3 regions of the Streptomyces sp. BBFR51 genome follow, and region 3 is predicted to be linked to each of the others. Evidence: riboswitches for the same ligand, from Rfam matches in the RefSeq annotation. Region 3 holds a riboswitch; each other region holds the start of a gene.
The links. A riboswitch is a leader RNA that binds a small molecule or an ion and turns the genes downstream of it on or off. The one in region 3 is predicted to bind cyclic di-AMP.
Positions count from the first base shown of each region.

Region 1: another riboswitch for cyclic di-AMP. It lies ahead of ACGH7X_RS29000 (M23 family metallopeptidase); the one in region 3 lies ahead of ACGH7X_RS23915 (NlpC/P60 family protein).
Region 2: another riboswitch for cyclic di-AMP. It lies ahead of ACGH7X_RS33470 (peptidoglycan DD-metalloendopeptidase family protein); the one in region 3 lies ahead of ACGH7X_RS23915 (NlpC/P60 family protein).

Region 1 covers NZ_CP172448.1:6,342,864-6,346,128, forward strand. The annotation lists gene ACGH7X_RS28995 (M16 family metallopeptidase) at 1-1,073, shown strand, start outside; cyclic di-AMP (ydaO/yuaA leader) riboswitch at 1,265-1,429, shown strand; gene ACGH7X_RS29000 (M23 family metallopeptidase) at 1,442-2,206, shown strand; gene ACGH7X_RS29005 (GntR family transcriptional regulator) at 2,431-3,126, shown strand.
Region 2 covers NZ_CP172448.1:7,378,471-7,381,735, forward strand. The annotation lists gene ACGH7X_RS33455 (helix-turn-helix domain-containing protein) at 1-102, shown strand, start outside; gene ACGH7X_RS33460 (DUF6126 family protein) at 99-218, shown strand; gene ACGH7X_RS33465 (tyrosine-protein phosphatase) at 240-1,037, opposite strand; cyclic di-AMP (ydaO/yuaA leader) riboswitch at 1,464-1,621, shown strand; gene ACGH7X_RS33470 (peptidoglycan DD-metalloendopeptidase family protein) at 1,626-2,588, shown strand; gene ACGH7X_RS33475 (SGNH/GDSL hydrolase family protein) at 2,828-3,265, shown strand, end outside.
Region 3 covers NZ_CP172448.1:5,197,180-5,200,444, forward strand. The annotation lists gene ACGH7X_RS23910 (tellurite resistance/C4-dicarboxylate transporter family protein) at 1-454, opposite strand, end outside; gene ACGH7X_RS23915 (NlpC/P60 family protein) at 733-1,902, opposite strand; cyclic di-AMP (ydaO/yuaA leader) riboswitch at 1,910-2,091, opposite strand; gene pcrA (DNA helicase PcrA) at 2,344-3,265, shown strand, end outside.

The DNA of each region.
Region 1 (3,265 bases), 1.1 Mb from region 3:
CCGGCGTCCGGCTGAGCCTGGAGGTGCCCGCCTCGCGCCTGGCCAAGGCCCTCGGCCTGGTCGCCGACGCGCTCAGGGCGCCCGCCTTCGCGGACAGCGAGGTCGAACGGCTGGTGCGCAACCGGCTCGACGAGATCCCGCACGAGCTGGCCAACCCCTCCCGCCGGGCCGCCAAGGAACTCTCCAAGGAGCTGTTCCCGGTGCAGTCGCGCATGTCGCGCCCGCGCCAGGGCTCCGAGGAGACCGTCGCGAGCATCGACGCCGCGGCCGTGCGCGCCTTCTACGAGAGGCACGTCCGTCCCGCCACGGCCACCGCCGTGGTCGTCGGCGACCTCACCGGCGTCGACCTCAACGCGCTCCTCGGCGACACCCTGGGCGCGTGGACCGGCTCGTCCGCCGAGCCGCGCCCCGTGCCGCCGGTGACCGCCGACGACAGGGGCCGGGTCGTCATCGTGGACCGCCCCGGCGCCGTCCAGACCCAGCTGCTGATCGGCCGCACCGGCGCCGACCGGCACGACCGCGTGTGGCCCGCGCAGGTGCTCGGCACCTACTGTCTCGGCGGCACCCTCACCTCGCGTCTGGACCGCGTCCTGCGCGAGGAGAAGGGCTACACCTACGGCGTACGGGCGTTCGGGCAGGTCCTGCGTTCCGCGCCGGACGGTACGGGCGCCGCCATGCTCGCCATCAGCGGCTCCGTCGACACCCCCAACACCGGTCCCGCCCTCGACGACCTGTGGACGGTGCTGCGCAAGCTCGCCGCGGAAGGGCTCACCGACGCCGAGCGCGACGTGGCCGTGCAGAACCTGGTGGGCGTCGCACCCCTGAAGTACGAGACGGCGGCGGCCGTGGCGAGCACCCTGGCCGACCAGGTCGAGCAGCACCTGTCCGACGACTTCCAGGCGACGCTCTACCGTCAACTCGCCGCCACGGGCACTGTGGAGGCCACGGCGGCGGTCGTGAACGCCTTCCCGGTGGACCGCCTGGTGACCGTCCTCGTCGGTGACGCGGCGCAGATCAAGGAGCCCGTCGAGGCCCTCGGCATCGGTGAAGTCACCGTGGTCGCGGCCGAGTAGCGGCACGCGCGCGCGGTGGCCCTGGTGACCGGAGTGTCACCAGGGCCACCGTTTGTCCGAATTGGGGGAGTGGCTGCCTGTCTGCCCTGTGGCGTGCGCTACAAAAACCCTGTTGCGTTTGAGGATTGAAGACAGCCCCGTTTAGCTTCGTCCGGGCTGTTCGTCAGGCAGTGCGCCGCACCCGCGGCACCGGACAGTCATCGCCGAGTCCCCGTACGGCGCGAGCCAGGGGAGCCGGGGACCCAACGCAGTCCCTGGGGTGAATCGGACGCCCGCGCGCACGGCGAGGGTGTCCGTAGGAGACCTTCCACCTCCGAACCCGTCAGCTAACCCGGTAGGCGAGAGGGAAGGAAAGGACCAGCCTCTACATGGCGTTCACGCGCGCCACCGGGAAGCACCGCCGTACCGGCCGGGTGCACCGCACCACCGCCCGCGCGGCGGGTGTCGCGGCCCTCGCCACCACCGGCGTCGTCGGCACCCTCGCGGCTCCGGCGCTCGCCGCCGAGCCCGCGGTGGAGCAGAGCGGAATCACCCCGGTCATCACCATCGGCGACTCCATAGCCGACGAGATCGACGCCCAGGCCGTCGCCCAGGAGCAGGCCGCCGTGGACGCCGCGGCCCGCGAGGCGGCCCAGGAGGCGGCCCGCGAGCGGGCGGCCGAGGCGGCCAAGGAGGCGCGCGAGGCCAAGGAGCGCGCCGCGCGGGAGGCGGAGCGCAAGCGCCTCAACACCTTCGTCGCGCCGATCACCGCCTCCTACGTCTCCACCGCGTACCAGGCCGGCAGCTCCCTGTGGTCCTCCGGCAGCCACACCGGCATCGACTTCCACGCCTCCAGCGGCACCTCCGTGCACGCGGTCGGCGTCGGCACCGTCGTCGAGGCCGGCTGGGGCGGGGCGTACGGCAACCAGGTCGTGATCAAGATGCACGACGGCACGTACACGCAGTACGGGCACCTGTCGTCCATCGGTGTCTCGGTCGGCCAGTCGGTCGAGCCCGGTCAGCAGATCGGCCTCTCCGGCGCCACCGGCAACGTCACCGGACCGCACCTGCACTTCGAGGCCCGTACGAGCCCCGATTACGGCTCGGACATGGACCCCGTCGCCTACCTCCGCTCCCACGGCGTGGACGTCTGACGCCGACGTCCCGGCACGGACGTCACGGCACGGACGTCGCGCACCCGAGAGCCCCGGCTTCCCGAGCCGGGGCTTTCGCATTCCGTCCTCCGGCGGGGGTGCCCCATGTCCGAAAGGCATCCACGAAATCCGTCCCGCCGTCGGAATATCCGCTTGATTGGCCTAGAGTCGCTGAACACGCGTCAATCGTCGACGTTTCACGGGGATTAAGGCGGAGGTCGGGCATGCGTATTCCGGCGCATTCGGTGTGTACGGCGATCCGGGACGACATCGTCGCGGGCGTCCACGGGCGCGGGAGCCGGCTCACGGAGGAACTCCTCGCCCGCCGCTACGGCGTCTCCCGCGTCCCCGTCCGCGAGGCCCTGCGCACCCTGGAGGCCGAGGGCTTCGTGGTGACCCGGCGGCACGCGGGCGCGTGCGTGGCGGAACCGACCGAGCAGGAGGCCGCCGACCTGCTGGAGACGCGCACGCTCCTGGAGCCCCTCGGCGCCTCCCGGGCCGCCCGGCGGCGCACCGAGGCCCACCTCAAGGTGTTGCGCGGACTGGTCAGGCTGGGGCAGGAGCGCGCCAGGCAGGGCACCTTCGAGGACCTGCGCTCCCTGGGCGGCTGGTTCCACGAGACCCTCGCCCAGGCGGCCGGCAGCCCCTCGCTGACCGCGCTGCTGACCCAGCTGCGGCACAAGATCGCCTGGATGTACGTCGTCGAGGTGCCGGCCGGGCCGGTGGAGTACTGGGCCGAGCACGGGGCGATCGTCGACGCGGTGGCCCGGGGCGACGGCGATCGCGCGCGGGCGCTCATGACGCTGCACACCGAACGGTCGGCGCCGGCGCACCGGCTGCGATTCGCCTCCGACGGCGGGCGGCCGGACCGTGTGAGGAAATCGCAACGTCCCGTAAACATGCCGAGCCTGCGCCATTAACAAGGGTGCCGTATACAGAGAGGAGGAAATTCGGGGCCCTTTTTCTGCTGCCCGCAAGGAGCCTTTTCTGCTGCCGCAAAGAAACGGGCAATCGGATCGGGAAAGCGGATCGGGAAAGCGAAAGGCCCGCCCGGTGGGT
Region 2 (3,265 bases), 2.2 Mb from region 3:
GCGCAGGACCCCGACGGGGTCGAGCTGCTCTTCGTCCACACCCTGCTGCAGAGCCCGACGGCCACCCTGTGCCTCGGGCCGACCCCCGGAGAGATGCCATGAGCACCATGCAGGAGAAGTTCCCGCGCGCCCTGTGGGTGCGACTGCTCATCTACATCGCGCTGGGGCACGTCTTCGGCGGCTTCCTCTACCTGCTGTTCGAGGTGGGGGCCAAGTAGCGCCGTCCGCGAGCGGGTGGCTCAGTCCAGCATCCGCTCGCGCAGCCGCTCCCGGGTTTCGGGGGCGAGCCCCAGGCCCTTCTCCAGGTAGGCGTCGACCCCGCCCCACGTCTCCTCGACGGTCTCGAAGGCCGCCGCCAGGTACTCGGCGCGCGCGTCGAACAGGGGGCTGAGCAGCTCCATGACCTCGGGGGAGTAGGCCGAGGCGGTGGTGCCGCTGCGGCGCACCTTGTAGCGGCGGTGCGCGGCGTTCGACTTCAGGTAGTCCTCGACGACGGCGTCGCGCTCGACGCCCAGCGCGAGCAGGGTGATCGCGATCGACAGTCCGGCGCGGTCCTTGCCGGCGGCGCAGTGCATCAGCGCGGGGACGCTGTCCTCGGCGAGCGCGTGCAGGATCCGGGAGTGCTCCGCCGTGCGCTCCTTGACGATCATGCGGTAGGAGCCGATCATCCGGTCGGCGCCCTTGTCACCGGCCAGGATCTCGCGCAGCTGGTCGAGGTCCCCGTCGCGGACCATCTTCCAGAACTCGGCGCCGTCGGCCGGATCGCTCAGCGGCAGGTTCACATTGCGCACGCCCGGCAGCTCGACGTCCGGACCGTCGAGCTTCTGGTCGGCCGCGTTGCGGAAGTCGAAGATCGTGTGCAGGCCCAGCGAGGCCAGGAACGCGGCGTCCTCCCCGGTGGCGTGCGCCAGGTGGCCGCTGCGGAACAGCACCCCCTGCCGCACCCGCCGCCCGTCCACGGTCGGCAGTCCGCCCACGTCCCGGAAGTTGCGCACACCGGTCAGCTCGGGTTCGGTCGACGGGACCTGCTGCGTCACAGGGGCTCCTCCCACTGAGCGCCGCCGACGCTGCTCGCCTGCGGGCACCACTCGACGATACGGCATCACCTGTGCCCGAAAGGCGCTTTCAAAAGAGGTATTGCGAGATGATAAGAGCCTTCTGTCCGAATTGGTGTCTTGATGACAACTGGGCCTGAAATGGCGGTAGGTGGGGAAGCGGCGCGTGAGCAGCGTCATATCCGTGACCGTGCGTTGCCCGTCATGTTCACGTAATTCAGCTGCTTCTCAAGGGCCTTTAGGGAAAAGAGTGCCGCGGAAATCGACGCAGGGTTACCGGGTTTTCCCTCAAAGGATCAATCGGAACACCGGTCGACGGAACCCCTCGCTTGTCCACGTGCGTCTTGGTCCCTTACGTTCACCACCGATCCGGACGGACGCCTAATCCTGCCGCCGACCGGAGCCCGCACTCATCCACCACCCGTACACGGCAGGAGCGGGGGACCCACAGGTACAACTGCCTGTTCCGGTTCCCGGAACGGCTTGGGGTAAAGCCGCGTTTCGGCGCGGCCGGGCATCTCCAGCCCGCACCCGACAGCTCACCTCGCAGGCGCCGGAGAGGAATTCGCCATGCCCGCGAAGGGTAAGCACCGCCGTACCAGGGCCATGCGCCTGACCCGCACCATCGCCGTCGCCGGAACCGGTGGGGCCGCGCTCGCGCTCCCGCTGATGGGTGCCGCCGGGGCCAACGCCGCCCCCGCCCACTCCGTTTCCGAGCAGGCCGTGCAGTCCATTGCGACGTCGGCCAAGAAGTCCGCCGCGAGCGCTTCAGAGAAGAACTCGGATTCGCGGACGTACACCGTGAAGAGCGGTGACTACCTTTCGAAGATCGCCGACGACCAGGACGTGGACGGCGGCTGGAAGAAGCTCTACTCGGACAACCGCGAGGCCGTCGGCTCCGACCCGTCGCTGATCCACCCCGGCCTGAAGCTCTCGATCGGCGGCCAGGCCGCCGAGTCCTCGGCCCCCTCCTCCGCCAAGTCGGAGAAGCCGGCCGCCGAGAAGCCCGCCAAGGCCGAGAAGTCCGCCTCCCAGTCGTCCGAGAAGTCGACGGACGCCGACAAGGCCTCCTCCTCGGACTCCGCCGGCTCCTCGGACACCGGCACCCAGTCCGCCGACAGCAGCAGCGGCTACACCTCCCCCGTCGCGGGCGGCACCGTCGGTACCCCGTACCACCAGTCCGGCAGCATGTGGTCCAGCGGCTACCACACCGGCACGGACTTCGTCGTCCCGACCGGCACCTCGCTCAAGGCCGTCGGCGCGGGCACCGTCGTCTCCGCCGGCTGGGGCGGCGCGTACGGCAACCAGGTCGTCATCCAGCTCTCCGACGGCCACTACGCCCAGTACGCCCACCTCTCCTCGCTCTCCGTCTCCGCCGGCCAGTCGGTGACGGCGGGCCAGCAGGTCGGCCTCTCGGGTGCCACCGGCAACGTGACCGGCCCGCACCTGCACTTCGAGATCCGCACCACGCCGGACTACGGCTCGGACGTCGACCCGATCGCGTTCCTGCGCTCGCACGGCGTCTCCGTCTGACGAGCGCCGACAAGCGCTGACGAGCTGACGACCTGACGGCGTTTCGGCGCGGTCCCCGCGCCACCGAAGGCCGGACCCCGATCCCCGGGTCCGGCCTTCGGTGTATTCCGGAATTGACGAACACTTTAGGCGTGGCTTTTCTCACCGCCCGTCAATCCCTTCCTACGGTCGCGTAGGTCACATTCCACGGTGAATCATGGGCCGATGTGGCAGACGATTCGAAGAGTGACAGCAGAGCAGTGATCGGGTCGTACGTGGCGGTGGGGGACAGCTTCACCGAGGGCGTCGGCGATTCCGGCCCCGACGGGGCGTTCGTCGGCTGGGCCGACCGACTCGCCGTACTGCTCGCGGACCGGCGCCCCGAGGGCGACTTCACGTACACCAACCTCGCCGTGCGCGGCAGGCTGCTCGACCAGATCGTGGCGGAACAGGTCCCCGGGGTCGTTGCACTCGCCCCGGACCTGGTCTCGTTCGCGGCGGGCGGCAACGACATCATCCGGCCCGGGACCGACCCGGACGAGGTGGCCCAGCGGTTCGAACTGGCGGTGGCCGCGCTGACCGCGGCGGCCGGCACCGTACTGGTGACCACCGGGTTCGACACCCGTGGCGTGCCCGTCCTCAAGCATCTGCGCGGCAAGATCGCCACGTACAACGGGCACGTGCGTGCCATCGCCGAC
Region 3 (3,265 bases):
GCGTGGCGCCGAGCACGGCGAGTCCCTCCGTGGCCACGCAGCCCAGGAACACCGCCCCGGGCATCCTCCGTCCCCAGTGCCGCACCACCAGGACCAGCAGCCACGGCCACAGCAGCGCCGCCAGCGTCAGCAGCACCGCCGCCAGGGGTGACGAGCCGAGCAGCGAGAAGCGGGTGCCGAGCACGGTCGTCGCGGCGACGGCGGTGAGCGCGCCCGGCGTGCCCGCCCGCGTCAGCCACTGCGCGCGCTCGACCAGCAGCAGGTAGACGAAGTTCGTCGCCAGCGTCAGCCAGGCGGCACAGGCCAGGACCAGGGCGATCCGGGACAGGACCTCGCGGCCCGTCAGATGCAGGGCGACCGACACGATGCCGGTCGCCATCACCGCGGCCCCGGCCGCCGGCGGACGCTGCGCCCACCAGGCGCGCAGGGCGTGGGGAGAGGTGGCCGAAGACATGCGCCGATGCTAGGGCCTGCCCGGCGGATCAGGTCGCAGGAAAGACACGGCATCTGATCAGCGCCGGTGAGCGGGGTCCGGTGCGTGCGGCTGCAAGGCGGAGGAGGGAGCCGACGCGATGGGGGTCCCCCCCCGCGAGCGAAGCCGAGCGTGGGGGAGTCGGCGACCGACGGCAACGCCTGGGGGCCCCTCCCACGCCCTTAAGGCAGTGGGGGAGTGCGTGCCGGACCCCGCGTCTGCGGCATGATCCGCCGGGCAGGCCCTGAGACCCACCTGGGTCAGGCCGGGCGCACCACGCTGTAGATCGACGACTCGCCGTCGTAGAAGATCGACTCCTCGCGGACGTACGCGCCCGGCTTCGGCGCGTGGATCATCATGCCGTCGCCGATGTAGAGGCCGACGTGGCTGATGTCGTCGTAGAAGAAGACCAGGTCACCGGGTTGTGCCTGGGAGACGGAGACGGTCGTGCCGGCGTCGACCTGGTCGTAGGTGACGCGCGGCAGGGTCACGCCGGCGGCCTTCCAGGCGGCCTGGGTCAGGCCCGAGCAGTCGTAGGAGCCGGGGCCCGTGGCGCCCCAGACGTACGGCTTGCCGATCTGGGCGCGGGCGAAGGCGATCGCCTTCTCGGCCTTGGTGCCGTTCGAGGTGTCCGGCGTCGACGATCCCGAGGATTCCGACGAACCGGTGCCGCTCTCCTGCTGCTGGGCGGCCTCCTCCTGCCGTTGGCGCTCCGCCTCCTGCTGCGCCTGTTGCTGCTTCGCCAGCTCCGCCGCCTTGCGCGCGGCCTCCGCCTGCTTCTTCTTCTCGATCGCCGCGAGCCGGGCCTTCTCCTCGGCGGTCAGCTCCGACAGCAGCTCCCGCGCGGTGGCGAGCTTCTTCTGGACGGTCGACTTGGCCGTCTTCAGGTCGTTCTGCGAGTCGGTGAGCGTCTCGAGGCTCTCGGTGGCCTCCCGGCGCTTCTGCATCGTCTCGGACTGCTGCGTGACGTAGTCGTCGACGGCGGTCTTCTGGCGGCCGGTGAGCCGGCTCATCAGCTGGTTCTGGTCGAAGTAGTCCTGCGGCGAGTCCGCGAGCAGAAGGGTCGCGGTCTCCGGGACCGCCGCACCCGTGCGGTACTGGGCGGAGGCGAAGGAACCCAGCTCCTCGCGCGCGTCGTTGAGCTTCTGGGTGCGCTTGGCCACGTCGTCGAGGAGCGTGTCGACGCGCCCCCGCTGCTTGGAGGTCTTCTCCTTGGCCGCGTTGTACTTCTCGGTCGCCGACCCCGCCTGGCGGTACAGGTCGTCGACTTTCTTCTCCACCTCTTCGAGGCTCGGCCGGTCGTCCGACGGCGCGGCGTTGGCCGTCTGGGACAGCAGGGCGACGGAGGTGAGGGCCGCCGTGGCGATGGCCGGGGTCCGTATGCCTGCGACGCGTGTACCGGAGGGACGCGACTTGCGGTGCGACGCCAAGGGAGGCGACTCCTTCCAATGCTCCGCCTACCGGGTTAGCTGTCGGGTTCGGGCGGTGTGGCACGGAAGGGTTGCCCTACGGCGGTCCCGTCCTCGTCGAGGGCCGGGCGGCCGATTCACCCCAAGTTCTCGGTTGGGTCCCCGGCTCCGGATGCCATGCGGGCACGCCGGACTCGGCGGAGGCCGCGCGGCCCGGCGAGGTTCGCCGGTGGGGGTCGTGCGGCCTGCCCGCACCGTAGCCAACTCGTGTGGCCGCTGTGAAGGTTGGTGGGTGATATGCCCGATACATTTTCGTGACCTTGGGTGTGACCTCGGGCGGGGGCGTCGCTCGTGTCACTCTTCGTGTCATGACCCGTCGCAGGGCGTGTCCGGCACCGGGATACCGGCGATTTTCCGGGGTGGCGCCGGGTTGTCGGTGGGGCGCCCTAGACTCGGAGAGCGATGAGCAGCCTCTTTGACGACAACTTCCTGGCGAGCCTCCAGACCCCCCGGGGTCGCGAGGAGGAACCCCCGCCGCCACCCGAGGACGATCACGGACCGGAGCCGGTTCCGCACGATCTGTTCGGCGGGAAGTTCGACGCGCCGCCGGACCGGGACACCCACTACCGCGACGGCGCCCCGCGCCCCGCCCTGGACGCCGCGGCGCTTTTGGACGGGCTGAACGAGAACCAGCGGGCCGCCGTCGTCCACTCCGGCTCCCCGCTGCTCATCGTGGCCGGTGCCGGCTCCGGCAAGACCCGCGTGCTCACCCACCGCATCGCCCACCTGCTGGCCGAGCGGAGCGTCCACCCGGGCCAGATCCTCGCGATCACCTTCACCAACAAGGCCGCGGGCGAGATGAAGGAGCGCGTCGAGCAGCTCGTCGGCCCGCGCGCGAACGCGATGTGGGTGATGACCTTCCACAGCGCGTGCGTCCGCATCCTGCGCCGCGAGTCGAAGAGGCTGGGCTTCACGTCGTCGTTCTCGATCTACGACGCGGCCGACTCCAAGCGCCTGATGGCGCTGGTGTGCCGGGATCTCGACCTGGACCCCAAGCGCTTCCCGCCCAAGTCCTTCAGCGCCAAGATCAGCAATCTGAAGAACGAGCTGATCGACGAGGAGGACTTCGCCGCCCAGGCCGCCGACGGGTTCGAGAAGACCGTCGCCCAGGCCTACGCGCTCTACCAGTCGCGGCTGCGCGAGGCCAACGCCCTCGACTTCGACGACCTGATCATGACGACGGTCAACCTGCTCCGCGCCTTCCCGGACGTAGCCGAGCACTACCACCGTCGCTTCCGGCACGTCCTGGTCGACGAGTACCAGGACACCAACCACGCCCAGTACTCCCTGGTCCGCGAGCTGGTCGGCACCTCCGAGCACCCCG